DNA from 3 places in the Alkaliphilus metalliredigens QYMF genome. Region 2 is predicted to be linked to each of the others. Evidence: a T-box and tRNA genes for the amino acid it is inferred to sense, from the RefSeq annotation. Region 2 holds a T-box; the other regions hold tRNA genes.
What was found. A T-box is a leader RNA that pairs with one kind of tRNA and senses whether it is charged. The one in region 2 lies ahead of thrS (threonine--tRNA ligase), so its partner is inferred to be a tRNA-Thr.
Positions count from the first base shown of each region.

Region 1 (5,405 bases), 2.2 Mb from region 2:
ATTCAAGTTTAGCAAATCAAGAAAGGGCGGTTAATCATGAGGTTCTATTCTCAGACATTCTATATTTTAGTGGAATTACATATTTAACAATAGGCTATGGAGATTTTATTCCTATCGACGGTCAGGGCAAATTTTTAACTGTACTCCAAGGATTTTCTGGTGTAATCATAAATTCCACTTTCACTGGTATATTTCTATATTATTTAGTGAAAAGACGCAAAGATGTTCTAATATCAAATAAAATTCATATACGATATAAAGGAAATCGATTTTATCTATCTGTAAGAGTCGGTAATACTGGGAGGGCTCTTGTTAATATTAATAGAGTGTTAGAGATTTTTGCCTATGAAGATAATATCAGAAAGAAGAAGTTTCAATTATCTGAAGAATACCATTTTTTCGAAAAGCTTTTATACTGGGATATTGATTTATTGGATAAAAATAATCACAAACTATTAGGCTATCTTAAATCCGCAGTTTTCAATAAAGAAAGTATTTTATTAAGAGTTTCCATTATAGCTACTGATGTTGATTCAGATGAATCAATCTTTACATCTCAGTATTATAACCAAAATGATATTGTGTTTATTGATGATTATGTACATCTATATCAATGGAATAATCATGAGCCAACAAAAATTAACTGGAAGTACTTTAACCAGACTTACGATGCTGATAGTAGTTTAATTGAATATTTTAAAAATTTATAGTTTATTCCTTAACAATTTTTTTGTGGTAAGTAGTTTAAAACTAGATATTAGTATTACCATTTCCATATAAAAAAGCTCTGTATTATAAAAATACAGAGCTTTTTTATATCGTTAGATTCAACATGTAATAAATAATGGAGCGGGTAGAGGGAATCGAACCCTCGCGATCAGCTTGGAAGGCTGAAGTTCTACCACTAAACTACACCCGCTTATTTTTATATAATCCATATTGTTCATTGTTTAGATGGTAGCGGCAACAGGAGTCGAACCTGTGACCTTTCGGGTATGAACCGAACGCTCTAGCCATCTGAGCTATGCCGCCAGATATTTGAGCACTTATCATTTTAAATAGTGCTTAAAATTGAGTACGACATGAAGTGATCCGATAGCAACAACGTAATTTTTTGGTTGCGGAGGCAGGATTCGAACCTACGACCTTCGGGTTATGAGCCCGACGAGCTACCAGTTGCTCCACCCCGCGTTATGCTATATTTTTCCAAATCTTTAGTTTGATGTGGTACTCAGCTTCGCTGAATTTCATTAAACCTAAAGACTTGATGGTGCCCAGAGGCGGAATCGAACCACCGACACGGGGATTTTCAGTCCCCTGCTCTACCGACTGAGCTATCTGGGCTTATTTAATTGGTGGGCTCAAGTGGACTCGAACCACCGACCTCACGCTTATCAGGCGTGCGCTCTAACCAGCTGAGCTATGAGCCCTCTTGTGGTCCGGGTGAAGAGATTCGAACTCCCGACCCCATGGTCCCAAACCATGTGCGCTACCAAACTGCGCTACACCCGGTTGAATTGGCAGGGGTGACAGGATTTGAACCCACGACACGTGGTTTTGGAGACCACTGTTCTACCAACTGAACTACACCCCTGTACTTCTATTTATTATATATATGGTGGGCCTTCAGGGATTCGAACCCCGGACCTGCCGGTTATGAGCCGGACGCTCTAACCAACTGAGCTAAAGGCCCCAATTTTTTTCATTTGGTCCGGGTGAAGAGATTCGAACTCCCGACCCCATGGTCCCAAACCATGTGCGCTACCAAACTGCGCTACACCCGGTTAAAAAAATGGCGGAGAAGGCGGGATTCGAACCCGCGCGCCGCATACACGACCTAACGGTTTAGCAAACCGTCCTCTTGAGCCTACTTGAGTACTTCTCCATATTTTGTTTTAATGGCGGAGAGGGTGGGATTCGAACCCACGGTCCCTTTCAGAATCACTAGTTTTCAAGACTAGCTCCTTAAACCGCTCGGACACCTCTCCTTAATTGATGGTGACCCATCCGCGACTCGAACGCGGGACACCCTGATTAAAAGTCAGGTGCTCTACCGACTGAGCTAATGGGTCAAAATGGAGCGGAAGACGAGATTTGAACTCGCGACCCTCGCCTTGGCAAGGCGATGCTCTACCACTGAGCCACTTCCGCATATCTGTTATTCATTTAGTTTTAAAATGGTGCGGGTGGAGGGACTTGAACCCCCACGGTCGCCCGCTAGATCCTAAGTCTAGTGCGTCTGCCAATTCCGCCACACCCGCATTTGTAATGGATGTTAGCTACTGTACAGCTAACTAAGTGACTAACGCCCAATTATAGATTTGGGTTATCTACTTATATTTAAATGGTGGAGGGAGAAGGATTCGAACCTTCGAAGTCGCTGACAACAGATTTACAGTCTGCCCCCTTTGGCCGCTCGGGAACCCCTCCTGATTATGAAAATGGAGCTGGTGATGGGATTCGAACCCGCGACCTGCTGATTACAAATCAGCTGCTCTACCAATTGAGCTACACCAGCTTATTATTTTAAATGGCGACCTGGAAGGGACTCGAACCCTCGACCTCCAGCGTGACAGGCTGGCATTCTAACCAACTGAACTACCAGGCCGCGTTATTTTCGCAGTCTCGCATCACAAATTTGTTCACTCCCTTTTGGTCGTGCAAATTTGGTGCGAATGTTGCGTTTAACCTACTACCGATTTACTACAAACGTAAATCGAGTTAGGTTATAAATGGTGGGCGCAACAGGGCTCGAACCTGTGACCCCCTGCTTGTAAGGCAGGTGCTCTCCCAGCTGAGCTATGCGCCCTGGGAATAAAAATGGTGACCCCTAGGGGAATCGAACCCCTGTTACCGCCGTGAAAGGGCGGTGTCTTGACCGCTTGACCAAGGGGCCTTGTAATGGTTGCGGGGGCAGGATTCGAACCTACGACCTTCGGGTTATGAGCCCGACGAGCTACCAGTTGCTCCACCCCGCGTTGTAAATAAAAAGTGGTGCCGAAGACCGGAATCGAACCGGTACGATCTTGAAGGACCGCAGGATTTTAAGTCCTGTGCGTCTGCCAGTTCCGCCACTTCGGCATATATGGCTCCTGGGAGAGGACTCGAACCTCCAACCTGTCGGTTAACAGCCGAATGCTCCACCATTGAGCTACCCAGGAACAATAAAATATCGCGACGACCTACTCTCCCAGGCAGCTGCCCGCCAAGTACCATCAGCGCTGAAGGGCTTAACTTCTGTGTTCGGGATGGGAACAGGTGTGACCCCTTCGCTATAGTCACGATATTAACTTACCTTCAGTAAGTATTTTTAGAGGAAGTTATAAACTTTCGACTTTCTTTTACTTTGAAGTTAATTCAAGGTTAGAAAATCGTAAGTTTCTAACTAAGCGACTGCCATGAAATCATAGATTTCAGGCAGCTGCTTAAGTTCTCTCAAAACTACACAATGTTATGGATATTTCTTTTGGTCAAGTCCTCGACCTATTAGTATTGGTCAGCTGAGTACATTACTGCACTTACACCTCCAACCTATCAACCAGGTAGTCTTCCTGGGGTCTTACTCTCTTTCGAGATGGGAAATCTTATCTTGAGGGGGGCTTCGTGCTTAGATGCCTTCAGCACTTATCCCTTCCATACGTAGCTACCCAGCGATGCTCTTGGCAGAACAACTGGTACACCAGAGGTATGTCCATCCCGGTCCTCTCGTACTAAGGACAGCTCCTCTCAAATTTCCTGCGCCCGCGACGGATAGGGACCGAACTGTCTCACGACGTTCTGAACCCAGCTCGCGTACCACTTTAATGGGCGAACAGCCCAACCCTTGGGACCTACTACAGCCCCAGGATGTGATGAGCCGACATCGAGGTGCCAAACCTCCCCGTCGATGTGGACTCTTGGGGGAGATAAGCCTGTTATCCCCGGGGTAGCTTTTATCCGTTGAGCGATGGCCCTTCCACTCGGAACCACCGGATCACTAAGCCCGACTTTCGTCCTTGCTCGACCTGTATGTCTCGCAATCAAGCTCCCTTTTGCCTTTGCACTCTACGCACGATTTCCGACCGTGCTGAGGGAACCTTTGGGCGCCTCCGTTACTTTTTGGGAGGCGACCGCCCCAGTCAAACTGCCCACCTGACAGTGTCCCAAGACCGGTTTCACGGTCTATGGTTAGAATTTCAGTACTACAAGAGTGGTATCCCAAGGTCGACTCCACCAAGACTGGCGTCCTAGTTTCAAAGTCTCCCACCTATCCTGTACATATAGTACCAAAATCCAATGTCAGGCTACAGTAAAGCTCCACGGGGTCTTTCCGTCCTGTCGCGGGTAACCAGCATCTTCACTGGTATTACAATTTCACCGGGTCTATTGTTGAGACAGTGCCCAAATCGTTACGCCTTTCGTGCGGGTCGGAACTTACCCGACAAGGAATTTCGCTACCTTAGGACCGTTATAGTTACGGCCGCCGTTTACTGGGGCTTAAGTTCAGTGCTTCGCTTGCGCTAACACGTCCCCTTAACCTTCCAGCACCGGGCAGGCGTCAGCCCCTATACTTCGTCTTTCGACTTAGCAGAGACCTATGTTTTTGGTAAACAGTCGCTTGGGCCTATTCTCTGCGGCCGGATAAGGCTTATGGAGTAAATCCTTCACCAAATCCGGCACCCCTTCTCCCGAAGTTACGGGGTCATTTTGCCGAGTTCCTTAACAATAGTTCTCCCGATCGTCTTAGGATTCTCTCCTCACCCACCTGTGTCGGTTTGCGGTACGGGCACTTTATAGTCTCGATAGAGGCTTTTCTCGACAGTGTGGAATCAACCAGTTCGCTACTTATATTTCGCTCCCCATCACATCTCAGAATATGTTAGAACGGATTTGCCTATCCTAACTCCCTACTTGCTTAGACGCACACAACCAACGGTGCGCATGGTTTATCCTACTGTGTCCCCCCATTTCTCAAACGACTAAAAGTGGTACAGGAATCTCAACCTGTTGTCCATCGCCTACGCCTTTCGGCCTCGGCTTAGGTCCCGACTAACCCTGAGCGGACGAACCTTCCTCAGGAAACCTTGGGTTTTCGACGGGCAAGATTCTCACTTGCCTCTCGTTACTCATGCCAACATTCTCTCTTCTGTAAAGTCCACTGCTCCTTACGGTACAGCTTCTACCCTTACAGAACGCTCGCCTACCATCCTTTCGGATCCATAGCTTCGGTGATACGTTTGAGCCCCGGACATTTTCGGCGCAGAATCACTCGACCAGTGAGCTATTACGCACTCTTTAAATGAGTGGCTGCTTCTAAGCCAACATCCTGGTTGTCTGTGCAACTCCACATCCTTTTCCACTTAACGTATACTTTGGGACCTTAGCTGATGGTCTGGGCTCTTTCCCTCTTGACTACGGATCTTATC
Region 1 covers NC_009633.1:4,443,915-4,449,319, forward strand. Annotated here, with positions in the region: gene AMET_RS21405 (potassium channel family protein) at 1-710, shown strand, start outside; tRNA gene AMET_RS21410 (tRNA-Gly) at 846-919, opposite strand; tRNA gene AMET_RS21415 (tRNA-Met) at 956-1,032, opposite strand; tRNA gene AMET_RS21420 (tRNA-Met) at 1,116-1,191, opposite strand; tRNA gene AMET_RS21425 (tRNA-Phe) at 1,269-1,344, opposite strand; tRNA gene AMET_RS21430 (tRNA-Ile) at 1,354-1,430, opposite strand; tRNA gene AMET_RS21435 (tRNA-Pro) at 1,436-1,512, opposite strand; tRNA gene AMET_RS21440 (tRNA-Trp) at 1,519-1,594, opposite strand; tRNA gene AMET_RS21445 (tRNA-Ile) at 1,617-1,693, opposite strand; tRNA gene AMET_RS21450 (tRNA-Pro) at 1,708-1,784, opposite strand; tRNA gene AMET_RS21455 (tRNA-Ser) at 1,794-1,885, opposite strand; tRNA gene AMET_RS21460 (tRNA-Ser) at 1,900-1,988, opposite strand; tRNA gene AMET_RS21465 (tRNA-Lys) at 1,997-2,072, opposite strand; tRNA gene AMET_RS21470 (tRNA-Gly) at 2,077-2,151, opposite strand; tRNA gene AMET_RS21475 (tRNA-Leu) at 2,179-2,261, opposite strand; tRNA gene AMET_RS21480 (tRNA-Tyr) at 2,346-2,430, opposite strand; tRNA gene AMET_RS21485 (tRNA-Thr) at 2,443-2,518, opposite strand; tRNA gene AMET_RS21490 (tRNA-Asp) at 2,532-2,608, opposite strand; tRNA gene AMET_RS21495 (tRNA-Val) at 2,734-2,809, opposite strand; tRNA gene AMET_RS21500 (tRNA-Glu) at 2,822-2,896, opposite strand; tRNA gene AMET_RS21505 (tRNA-Met) at 2,903-2,978, opposite strand; tRNA gene AMET_RS21510 (tRNA-Leu) at 2,993-3,081, opposite strand; tRNA gene AMET_RS21515 (tRNA-Asn) at 3,087-3,161, opposite strand; rRNA gene rrf (5S ribosomal RNA) at 3,170-3,286, opposite strand; rRNA gene AMET_RS21525 (23S ribosomal RNA) at 3,467-5,405, opposite strand, start outside.
Region 1: it encodes a tRNA-Thr, which carries the amino acid that the T-box ahead of thrS (threonine--tRNA ligase) is inferred to sense. The anticodon was not compared.

Region 2 (5,405 bases):
GTGGATATTTTAAATCATGTATTAGAGGGAATGGATCCTAAAATTGTTGAAACATATGAAGTGGATTTTGAATGTGATTGTAATGTAGCGAGATTCGAAAAAGGCTTGATTAGTATTGGAAGACAAGAGATTAGGGAAATGATTGAGGAAGACGAAAATACAGAATTGGTTTGTCATTTCTGTAATAAAAAATATCATTTTAATAAAGAACAACTACAGGGACTCTTAGATGAAATGTAAGGATAGAAACTAAAAAAGTTAACGATGGCAGGAGAGTCATCATACTGAAATGACTTGACAAAAGTGATAAAAGTAGGTATAATCAAACTTGTGATTGTTGTGGGCACATAGCTCAGCTGGGAGAGCACCTGCCTTACAAGCAGGGGGTCACAGGTTCGAGCCCTGTTGCGCCCACCAGCCCAGATAGCTCAGTCGGTAGAGCAGGGGACTGAAAATCCCCGTGTCGGTGGTTCGATTCCGCCTCTGGGCACCATTTACATTAAAACATTAAGGCGGCATAGCCAAGTGGTAAGGCAGAGGTCTGCAAAACCTCTATTCCCCAGTTCAAATCTGGGTGCCGCCTCCATTAATTAATTAGCTGAGAATAACATATGAGCTACAATCCAGATGAATCTAATAGATTCATCTTTTTTAATTGCCAAAACATATCTATTAGACGTAGATTGGATCTAATTGAGAAAATTTTTTTAGGGTATATAATGAATAGCAATAGAGAATTGGGTTTATTTCAATTTAATGCTACTGGGCTCATAGAATATGATTATAGATAAAACATATACTACTAGTACAGCAGAAAGGAGTGATATCTATATGAATTTGCTGGCAATTTCAATGAGAGGAAGCGTCGAAAAATTACAATCAAACCTGTCGAAGCAAATTGAATCCTTCAAGGGAGAAGGAATTTTAATTAATGAAAAAGTGACCGAAGAAGGTCATCACCATATAATCCAATACAATGTTAATATTCAGAGCATTAAAAACTATCCGATTAGTGATTTTATTAATATATTTAAATATTGCACAGCTAACGCAATCAGCGAGTATATTTTAGGTTATGAAGAACCGCGGTTTATTGGTCGAATTATCTCTGAAGATTATGCTTACTTTGAAATCAAAGAGAAGCTAGAGCTACAGAAAAAAGCCTTTGACTTACTAGATGATGAAAGTAATACCTTATTATTATCAGAAGGTGAGTTTCGTAATCGGAAAACATTTATCTTGGAAAAAATTGTAGATTACTTTAATAACAATACGCAAATTGACTTAATGGGTTTTGTCACATTCAGATTGAAGGATTACTTGATGGAGCTAAATGAAGTGGTTGAAAGAGCTGCTGAAGACTTATTGGTTAATAAAGAATATAGTGAATTTATTAAGCTCTTGAAATATTTTGTAGATATTCAGGAGCCTAAGGTGGATTTAGTCCATGTGGTGCTGAATCGAGAAAATAGCTATGAGTTATATGATAAAAATAATAATGTGATTGAAAATGAATACTTAAAGGATGTGGCCACAGAAATTAAGGATCGAAACATTAATTATGAGGATATTCTCATTAGTTCATTGATCACAATTGCCCCAAGTGAAATTTTCATCCATCAGGTGTCCAATACAAAAAATCATGAGATGATTAAAACCATAGGTGGGATATTTATTGACAAGGTGAAAACGTGTGAGGGATGTGAGTGGTGCACCTTAAAGCTAGAGGTGAAAAAGGAATAAAAATTCGTCTTACGCTATCGCGACGACTCATGGCGCACTTAAATTTAAAACGAGCGTTGTTTTAAATTTCAAGTGCTTAAGAATTCGTCTGATGCTGTCGCATCGACTCATAGCGCACTTAAATTTAAAACGGGCGTTATTTTAAATTTCAAGTGCTTAAAAAACAAAGCCCTGGATTGAAAATCCAGGCTTTTATAGTATCGGGGACTATTCTATGTCGATCTTAGAAAGCAAATGATAGGAATACTGGAAAACTGGTGTTTTGACAAAAACAGTGATATAATTTTCAAAGATGTCTAACAAGCAACAAAAGATGAGGTGGAGAAATGGTTTTTTTGACTTTGGCTATTTTAGCTGGTATAGGAGCACTGATTGGATGGGTAACAAATCTATTGGCCGTTAAACTCTTATTTAGACCCTTCGAACCTGTGAGGATTCCTATCATTAATGTCAGTATTCAAGGGCTGATTCCTAAACGGAGGAGTGAAATTGCCAGAAGTATAGGAAAAACCGTCGAAGAGGAACTTTTATCAGTTGATGAAATACTCTATCGATTGATGGAAACCCAAGATAAAAAAGAGATATTACAGATATTGAAGATAAAAATACAGGCAATTGTGGAGGAACGACTTCCTTCCCTAATTCCTTCTGCTTTTAGAGGTATGATTGGGAAATATATCGAAGATGTAATTGAGCGAGAAGGGGAAACGATGTTAGCGGAAGTGATGGCAAGTGTGGTAAAAAAGGCAACGGAAAACATTAATATTGGTCAAATGGTTGAAGAAAAGGTGAATGACTTTGAATTAGAAGGACTAGAATCTATGGTATTAACCATTGCACAAAAAGAATTAAAACATATTGAGATATTAGGTGGCGTACTGGGATTTATGATTGGCTTATTTCAAGGAATAATTATTTTATTATTGTAAAAAATAATGTAGAATTACTTGACAAAAGAATGCAAAATCAATATAATTATGTAAATATACAATTTCATACAATGAAATTATATTGAGGCTTTTTGTAGAGGCTCATTGAATTTTAAAAACATAATAACTGATTTAAACGAAAAGGCGTTGAAGAGGAAAAGTAAGTTAAACCCAGTATTTAGAGAGGGCATGCCGTGGCTGAAAGCATATCCATATATGGATAACTGAAAACTACCTTGGAGCTGTTTCTTAGTAACCTTAGGTGAAAGGAAAAACGGTGACTCGTTATCGTCATTTGAGATGGATTACATATCAAATTAGGTGGAACCGCGGGAACTCAACCTCTCGTCCTATATACTTTTATAGGATGATGGGTTTTTTTTGTATCAATTTTTAAGGATGAATGTTGTCGATACTGAATATATGAAGGAGGAAAAAATATGGAAATGGTAAAAGTTGCATTAAAAGATGGTTCGGTACGAGAAGTAGAAAAAGGGACAAGTATTTTAGATGTTGCAAAGGAAATTAGCCAGGGATTAGCTAGAGTTGCAATAGGAGCAGAGCTGGATGGGAAAAAAATTGACTTATTCGCCCCAATAGAGGGGGATTGTCAGCTGAGTATCCTTAGATTTGAAGATGAAGGTGGAGAAGAGTTTTTAAGACACACCAGTGCCCATCTTCTTGCTCAAGCAGTATTGAGACTTTTCCCAAATACAAAATTAGCAATTGGTCCAGCCATTGATAATGGATTTTATTATGATTTTGATACAGAGCATAGATTTATACCAGAGGACTTAGAGAAAATCGAAGCAGAAATGCAAAAAATTGTTAAAGAAGATTTACATGTAGAGCGCTTTGAATTATCAAGAGATAAGGCAATCGAGCTTGTAAAGGAGCAAGGAGAAGACTACAAGTTAGAATTAATCCAAGATTTGCCTGAAGATGCGGTGATTTCATTTTACAAGCAAGGGGAATTTACAGACCTTTGTGCTGGACCCCATGTCTTGTCCACAGGTAAAATCAAAGCATTTAAACTACTCTCCATTGCTGGAGCCTATTGGCGTGGAGATGAAAAAAACAAAATGCTCCAAAGAATCTACGGGACATCCTTTACGAAGAAGGCGGATCTAGAGGCGCATTTAGAAAGATTAGAAGAAGCTAAAAAACGTGACCATCGAAAAATCGGTAAAGAATTAGACCTATTTAGTTTAAATGAAGAAGGACCTGGATTCCCATTTTTCCATCCAAATGGAATGATCGTCCGAAATGAGTTGGAAAACTTCTGGAGAAGAGAGCATACCAAGCGTGGGTATGAAGAAATCAAAACACCGATTATTTTGAATGAGCAGCTCTGGAAACAATCTGGACATTGGGATCATTATCAAGAAAACATGTATTTTACAAATATTGATGATGCAAATTATGCAGTGAAGCCCATGAATTGCCCAGGATCAATTTTAATGTATAAACGAAAAATGCATAGTTATCGAGATCTACCAATTAGAATGGGAGAGCTTGGTCTAGTCCATCGACATGAGCTATCTGGTGCATTGCACGGATTAATGCGTGTGAGATGCTTTACCCAAGACGATGCCCATATCTTTATGCTACCTGAGCAGATCAAAGATGAAATCCTTGGCGTTATGAATTTCGTAGATTATTTCTATAAGGTCTTCGGGTTTAAGTACCATATTGAATTATCAACAAGACCAAAGGACTCAATGGGAACCGACGAAGAGTGGGATTTAGCAATTAATTCTCTAAGAGAAGCGCTAGAGGAGAATAATGTAAAGTATAAACTCAATGAAGGAGACGGCGCCTTCTATGGTCCCAAAATTGACTTTCATTTAGAGGATGCCATTGGACGAACATGGCAGTGTGGAACAATACAATTGGACTTCCAGATGCCTCAGCGTTTTGACATCAATTATGTGGGAGCAGATGGAGAGAAACATAGACCGATTATGATTCACCGTGTTATTTTCGGAAGTATCGAAAGATTTATTGGTATTTTAATTGAGCATTATGCAGGTAAATTCCCCGCATGGCTGGCCCCGGTTCAAGCAAAGATTTTACCGATTACAGATAATCATTTAGAATATGCCAGAAAACTACAGCAGCAAATGCTTGAAAAGGATATTCGTGTAGTGATAGATGAGCGCAGTGAAAAAATTGGTTTCAAAATTAGAGAAGCCCGTTTGGAAAGAGTACCTTATATGCTTGTTATTGGAGATAAAGAAGTAGAATCAGAAACAGTCGCTGTCAGGGCAAGAGAAGAGGGCGAATTAGGTGCCGTTGATGCTTCAAAATTTATTGGAGATCTTGTAAAAGAAATTGCTGATAAGGCGTAAATAAAATAAAGTTGTTGCAAAAAAATAAAAAGCACTGGCAGTAGCCAGTGCTTTTTATTATACTGCTTCTAATTCTTCCTTGGTTTTAACTGGGGCTTGCTTGAAGTCTCCTAAGAGTTCCTCCAGCTCATCGCCATTTAATGTTTCTCGATCTAGCAATGCTTTGGCGATGTCATTTAATTGTTTTTCATAGGTTTTCAGTTGATGAATGGTTTTCTCAAAGCAACCTTTAACAATATGGTTCATCTCTTTATTTAAGTCATTACTCATGGCATGAATCATATTGGCTTCATTATAAACATAGCCTAAATCACTCATACCATAGTCACATACCATTTGCATCCCTAACTCAGTGGCTTTTTTTAAGTCATCCTTAGCACCT
Region 2 covers NC_009633.1:1,714,967-1,720,371, forward strand. Annotated here, with positions in the region: gene hslO (Hsp33 family molecular chaperone HslO) at 1-240, shown strand, start outside; tRNA gene AMET_RS08040 (tRNA-Val) at 342-417, shown strand; tRNA gene AMET_RS08045 (tRNA-Phe) at 418-493, shown strand; tRNA gene AMET_RS08050 (tRNA-Cys) at 512-586, shown strand; gene ytxC (putative sporulation protein YtxC) at 832-1,743, shown strand; gene AMET_RS08060 (DUF445 domain-containing protein) at 2,070-2,672, shown strand; T-box leader at 2,811-3,028, shown strand; gene thrS (threonine--tRNA ligase) at 3,119-5,023, shown strand; gene AMET_RS08070 (ATP-dependent metallopeptidase FtsH/Yme1/Tma family protein) at 5,081-5,405, opposite strand, start outside.

Region 3 (5,405 bases), 2.2 Mb from region 2:
TTCGGTAACCGGTGAAGGCCCCTTGACCATTCAGTGCTCTACCTCCGTGTCTCTAATCTTGAGGCTAGCCCTAAAGCTATTTCGGCGAGAACCAGCTATCTCCGAGCTCGATTGGAATTTCACCGCTACCCACAGATCATCCGGTGACTTTTCAACGTCAATCGGTTCGGACCTCCACGAAATTTTACTTCCGCTTCATCCTGTCCATGGGTAGGTCGCTCGGTTTCGGGTCTATGGCATGAAACTAAGTCGCCCGATTAAGACTCGGTTTCCCTACGGCTTCGCACCTTAAGTGCTTAACCTTGCTCCATACCATAACTCGTTGGCCCGTTCTACAAAAAGTACGCGGTCACACATATAAAGTGCTCCCACAGCTTGTAAGCAAAGGGTTTCAGGTTCTATTTCACTCCCCTTCCGGGGTTCTTTTCACCTTTCCCTCACGGTACTATGCGCTATCGGTCACTAGGTAGTATTTAGCCTTGGGGGGTGGTCCCCCCTGCTTCCCACAGGGTTTCACGTGTCCCGTGGTACTCTGGATCACAGTCAAAGATCTTCTTGTTTGATATACAGGACTATTACCTTCTCCGGTGGGGCTTTCCAACCCTCTTCTACTACAATACCTTCTTCTTAACGACCGTGTCCACAACCCCGATGAAGTAAACCCCATCGGTTTGGGCTCTTCCCCTTTCGCTCGCCGCTACTGAGGGAATCGAATTTTCTTTCTCTTCCTCGGGGTACTTAGATGTTTCAGTTCCCCCGGTCTGTCTTCTATTACCTATGAATTGAGTAATAGATACTTGGATATGAACCCAAGTGGGTTTCCCCATTCGGAAATCCCCGGATCAATGCCTGCTTGCGGCTTCCCGAGGCTTATCGCAGCTTACCACGTCCTTCATCGACTCCTAGTGCCAAGGCATCCGCCCTTTGCTCTTAATAACTTGACCTTTACGCTCATGACCCAAATCATAGATTTAGAGTCAATCGCTCAGCTAACAACTTGTTGAGCTTTCTTGAATAATCAAGATAATCTTCAAATTGATAGTTTATTGATTTCGCATTTATTTAAGCAGATGACCAAAATCTTCGATTTTGAGTCAGTCGCTTAGCTAGCAATTTGATGATTTGTTTCCCTGAACAAATCAAGGAAATCGTCAAATTGATAGCTTCATGTTTCACATAACATTGTGTAGTTTTCAAAGAACATAAGCAGACAACCGAAATGTTGATTTCGTTTGTCTAACTTCATTAGAGAGATTAGGTCTCTCAAAACCAAACAGTATAGATGCGCCTTTGCTCCTTAGAAAGGAGGTGATCCAGCCGCACCTTCCGATACGGCTACCTTGTTACGACTTCACCCCAGTCATCGACTTCACCTTCGGCAGCTTCCTCCTTACGGTTAGATAGCTGACTTCGGGTGCTTCCGACTCCCGTGGTGTGACGGGCGGTGTGTACAAGACCCGGGAACGCATTCACCGCGACATTCTGATTCGCGATTACTAGCAACTCCAGCTTCATGTGGGCGAGTTTCAGCCCACAATCCGAACTGGGACCGACTTTATAGGATTTGCTCCGGATTACTCCTTCGCTGCCCGTTGTATCGGCCATTGTAGCACGTGTGTAGCCCTGAACATAAGGGGCATGATGATTTGACGTCATCCCCACCTTCCTCCGAGTTATCCCCGGCAGTCTCTCTAGAGTGCCCAGCCGAACTGCTGGCAACTAAAGACAAGGGTTGCGCTCGTTGCGGGACTTAACCCAACATCTCACGACACGAGCTGACGACAACCATGCACCACCTGTCACCTCAGTCCCCGAAGGGAAGACTCCGGTTAAGGAGTGGTCCGAGGGATGTCAAGTCCAGGTAAGGTTCTTCGCGTTGCTTCGAATTAAACCACATGCTCCGCTGCTTGTGCGGGTCCCCGTCAATTCCTTTGAGTTTCACTCTTGCGAGCGTACTCCCCAGGCGGAGTGCTTAATGCGTTAGCTGCGGCACTGAGGTTCGACCCCCAACACCTAGCACTCATCGTTTACGGCGTGGACTACCAGGGTATCTAATCCTGTTTGCTCCCCACGCTTTCGTGCCTCAGCGTCAGTAATGGTCCAGAAAGTCGCCTTCGCCACTGGTGTTCCTCCTAATATCTACGCATTTCACCGCTACACTAGGAATTCCACTTTCCTCTCCCATACTCAAGTCTTGCAGTTTCAAAGGCTTACTACGGTTGAGCCGTAGCCTTTCACCTCTGACTTGCAAGACCGCCTACGCACCCTTTACGCCCAGTGATTCCGGATAACGCTTGCCCCCTACGTATTACCGCGGCTGCTGGCACGTAGTTAGCCGGGGCTTCCTCCTAGGGTACCGTCAATATTCTTCCCCTAGGACAGAGCTTTACGACCCGAAGGCCTTCATCGCTCACGCGGCGTTGCTGCATCAGGCTTTCGCCCATTGTGCAATATTCCCCACTGCTGCCTCCCGTAGGAGTCTGGACCGTGTCTCAGTTCCAGTGTGGCCGATCACCCTCTCAGGTCGGCTACTGATCGTCGCCTTGGTGAGCCATTACCTCACCAACTAGCTAATCAGACGCGGGCCCATCTTGTACCGAAATTCTTTGACCCTTAAGGGATGCCCCTCTAGGGTTTTATGGGGTATTAGCAACGGTTTCCCGTTGTTGTCCCCCTGTACAAGGTAGGTTGCCCACGCGTTACTCACCCGTCCGCCGCTAGTTTCACTTTCTTCCACCCGAAGGCTTCCGTCAGATTAACCCGCTCGACTTGCATGTGTTAGGCACGCCGCCAGCGTTCATCCTGAGCCAGGATCAAACTCTTATATATAAATTTCTGGGTATTTCTTGTTCCATTCTAGTTAACTAAAATGGTATCTCGGCTTACGCCGAGTAAGTGACTTACACAAAATCTTAGATTTTGGTAATCTACTTATATGCTGGCTTACATCTATACTGTTTAGTTTTCAAAGACCTGATTTCTAACTTGCTTGGTATAACCCGTCGCGTTTTGGCGACTTAATCAATATATCATTTTTGTTGTGGTATGTCAATACTTTTTTATTGTTTTGTTTCTATTTACATAAGAAACTTGTAATAAAATTAGACATAAAAAAACCGTTTATTTTAAACGGATATGGAATTCAAATGGAGCGGGTAGAGGGAATCGAACCCTCGCGATCAGCTTGGAAGGCTGAAGTTCTACCACTAAACTACACCCGCATATACTATGGAGCTGGTGATGGGATTCGAACCCGCGACCTGCTGATTACAAATCAGCTGCTCTGCCAATTGAGCTACACCAGCTTATTATTTTAAATGGCGACCTGGAAGGGACTCGAACCCTCGACCTCCAGCGTGACAGGCTGGCATTCTAACCAACTGAACTACCAGGCCGCGTTTTGTAAATGGTAGCGGCAACAGGAGTCGAACCTGTGACCTTTCGGGTATGAACCGAACGCTCTAGCCAGCTGAGCTATGCCGCCAGATATTTGAGCACTTGAAATTTTAAGTAGTGCTTAAAATTAAGTGCAACATGAAGTGTTGCGATAGCAACAACGTAATTTTTTGGTTGCGGAGGCAGGATTTGAACCTACAACCTTCGGGTTATGAGCCCGACGAGCTACCAGTTGCTCCACCCCGCGTTTTGCTATATTTTTCCAAATCTTTAGTTTGATGTGGTACTCAGCTTCGCTGAATTTCATTAAACCTAAAGACTTGATGGTGCCCAGAGGCGGAATCGAACCACCGACACGGGGATTTTCAGTCCCCTGCTCTACCGACTGAGCTATCTGGGCTTATTTAATTGGTGGGCTCAAGTGGACTCGAACCACCGACCTCACGCTTATCAGGCGTGCGCTCTAACCAGCTGAGCTATGAGCCCTCTTGTGGTCCGGGTGAAGAGATTCGAACTCCCGACCCCATGGTCCCAAACCATGTGCGCTACCAAACTGCGCTACACCCGGTTGAATTGGCAGGGGTGACAGGATTTGAACCCACGACACGTGGTTTTGGAGACCACTGTTCTACCAACTGAACTACACCCCTGTACTTCTATTTATTATATATATGGTGGGCCTTCAGGGATTCGAACCCCGGACCTGCCGGTTATGAGCCGGACGCTCTAACCAACTGAGCTAAAGGCCCCAATTTTTTTCATTTGGTCCGGGTGAAGAGATTCGAACTCCCGACCCCATGGTCCCAAACCATGTGCGCTACCAAACTGCGCTACACCCGGTTAAAAAAATGGCGGAGAAGGCGGGATTCGAACCCGCGCGCCGCATACACGACCTAACGGTTTAGCAAACCGTCCTCTTGAGCCTACTTGAGTACTTCTCCATATTTTGTTTTAATGGCGGAGAGGGTGGGATTCGAACCCACGGTCCCTTTCAGAATCACTAGTTTTCAAGACTAGCTCCTTAAACCGCTCGGACACCTCTCCTTAATTGATGGTGACCCATCCGCGACTCGAACGCGGGACACCCTGATTAAAAGTCAGGTGCTCTACCGACTGAGCTAATGGGTCAAAATGGCTGGGATAGCAGGACTCGAACCTGCGGATGACGGAGTCAAAGTCCGTTGCCTTACCGACTTGGCTATATCCCAAGAAAGTGGCGTGCCCACAGGGATTCGAACCCCGGACCTACGGCTTAGAAGGCCGTTGCTCTATCCAGCTGAGCTATGAGCACATTTTATTTGGAGCGGGTAGAGGGAATCGAACCCTCGCGATCAGCTTGGAAGGCTGAAGTTCTACCACTAAACTACACCCGCATATACTATGGAGCTGGTGATGGGATTCGAACCCGCGACCTGCTGATTACAAATCAGCTGCTCTGCCAATTGAGCTACACCAGCTTATTATTTTAAATGGCGACCTGGAAGGGACTCGAACCCTCGACCTCCAGCGTGACAGGCTGGCATTCTAACCAACTGAACTACCAGGCCGCGTTATTTTCGCAGTCTCGCATCACAAATTTGTTCACTCCCTTTTGGTCGTGCAAATTTGGTGCGAATGTTGCGTTTAACCTACTACCGATTTACTACAAACGTAAATCGAGTCAGGTTATAAATGGTGGGCGCAACAGGGCTCGAACCTGTGACCCCCTGCTTGTAAGGCAGGTGCTCTCCCAGCTGAGCTATGCGCCCTGGGAATTAAAATGGTGACCCCTAGGGGAATCGAACCCCTGTTACCGCCGTGAAAGGGCGGTGTCTTGACCGCTTGACCAAGGGGCCATGTAATGGTTGCGGGGGCAGGATTCGAACCTACGACCTTCGGGTTATGAGCCCGACGAGCTACCAGTTGCTCCACCCCGCGTTAGTCTACAATTTTACCCAATTTAAAATTAGGTAAAATTGTAGTTCTCAACTTTGTTGATTTTTTTCATATCGCGACGACCTACTCTCCCA
Region 3 covers NC_009633.1:4,432,869-4,438,273, forward strand. Annotated here, with positions in the region: rRNA gene AMET_RS21270 (23S ribosomal RNA) at 1-944, opposite strand, end outside; rRNA gene AMET_RS21275 (16S ribosomal RNA) at 1,302-2,829, opposite strand; tRNA gene AMET_RS21280 (tRNA-Gly) at 3,148-3,221, opposite strand; tRNA gene AMET_RS21285 (tRNA-Thr) at 3,230-3,305, opposite strand; tRNA gene AMET_RS21290 (tRNA-Asp) at 3,319-3,395, opposite strand; tRNA gene AMET_RS21295 (tRNA-Met) at 3,408-3,484, opposite strand; tRNA gene AMET_RS21300 (tRNA-Met) at 3,568-3,643, opposite strand; tRNA gene AMET_RS21305 (tRNA-Phe) at 3,721-3,796, opposite strand; tRNA gene AMET_RS21310 (tRNA-Ile) at 3,806-3,882, opposite strand; tRNA gene AMET_RS21315 (tRNA-Pro) at 3,888-3,964, opposite strand; tRNA gene AMET_RS21320 (tRNA-Trp) at 3,971-4,046, opposite strand; tRNA gene AMET_RS21325 (tRNA-Ile) at 4,069-4,145, opposite strand; tRNA gene AMET_RS21330 (tRNA-Pro) at 4,160-4,236, opposite strand; tRNA gene AMET_RS21335 (tRNA-Ser) at 4,246-4,337, opposite strand; tRNA gene AMET_RS21340 (tRNA-Ser) at 4,352-4,440, opposite strand; tRNA gene AMET_RS21345 (tRNA-Lys) at 4,449-4,524, opposite strand; tRNA gene AMET_RS21350 (tRNA-Gln) at 4,529-4,604, opposite strand; tRNA gene AMET_RS21355 (tRNA-Arg) at 4,611-4,687, opposite strand; tRNA gene AMET_RS21360 (tRNA-Gly) at 4,696-4,769, opposite strand; tRNA gene AMET_RS21365 (tRNA-Thr) at 4,778-4,853, opposite strand; tRNA gene AMET_RS21370 (tRNA-Asp) at 4,867-4,943, opposite strand; tRNA gene AMET_RS21375 (tRNA-Val) at 5,069-5,144, opposite strand; tRNA gene AMET_RS21380 (tRNA-Glu) at 5,157-5,231, opposite strand; tRNA gene AMET_RS21385 (tRNA-Met) at 5,238-5,313, opposite strand; rRNA gene rrf (5S ribosomal RNA) at 5,382-5,405, opposite strand, start outside.
Region 3: it encodes a tRNA-Thr, which carries the amino acid that the T-box ahead of thrS (threonine--tRNA ligase) is inferred to sense. The anticodon was not compared.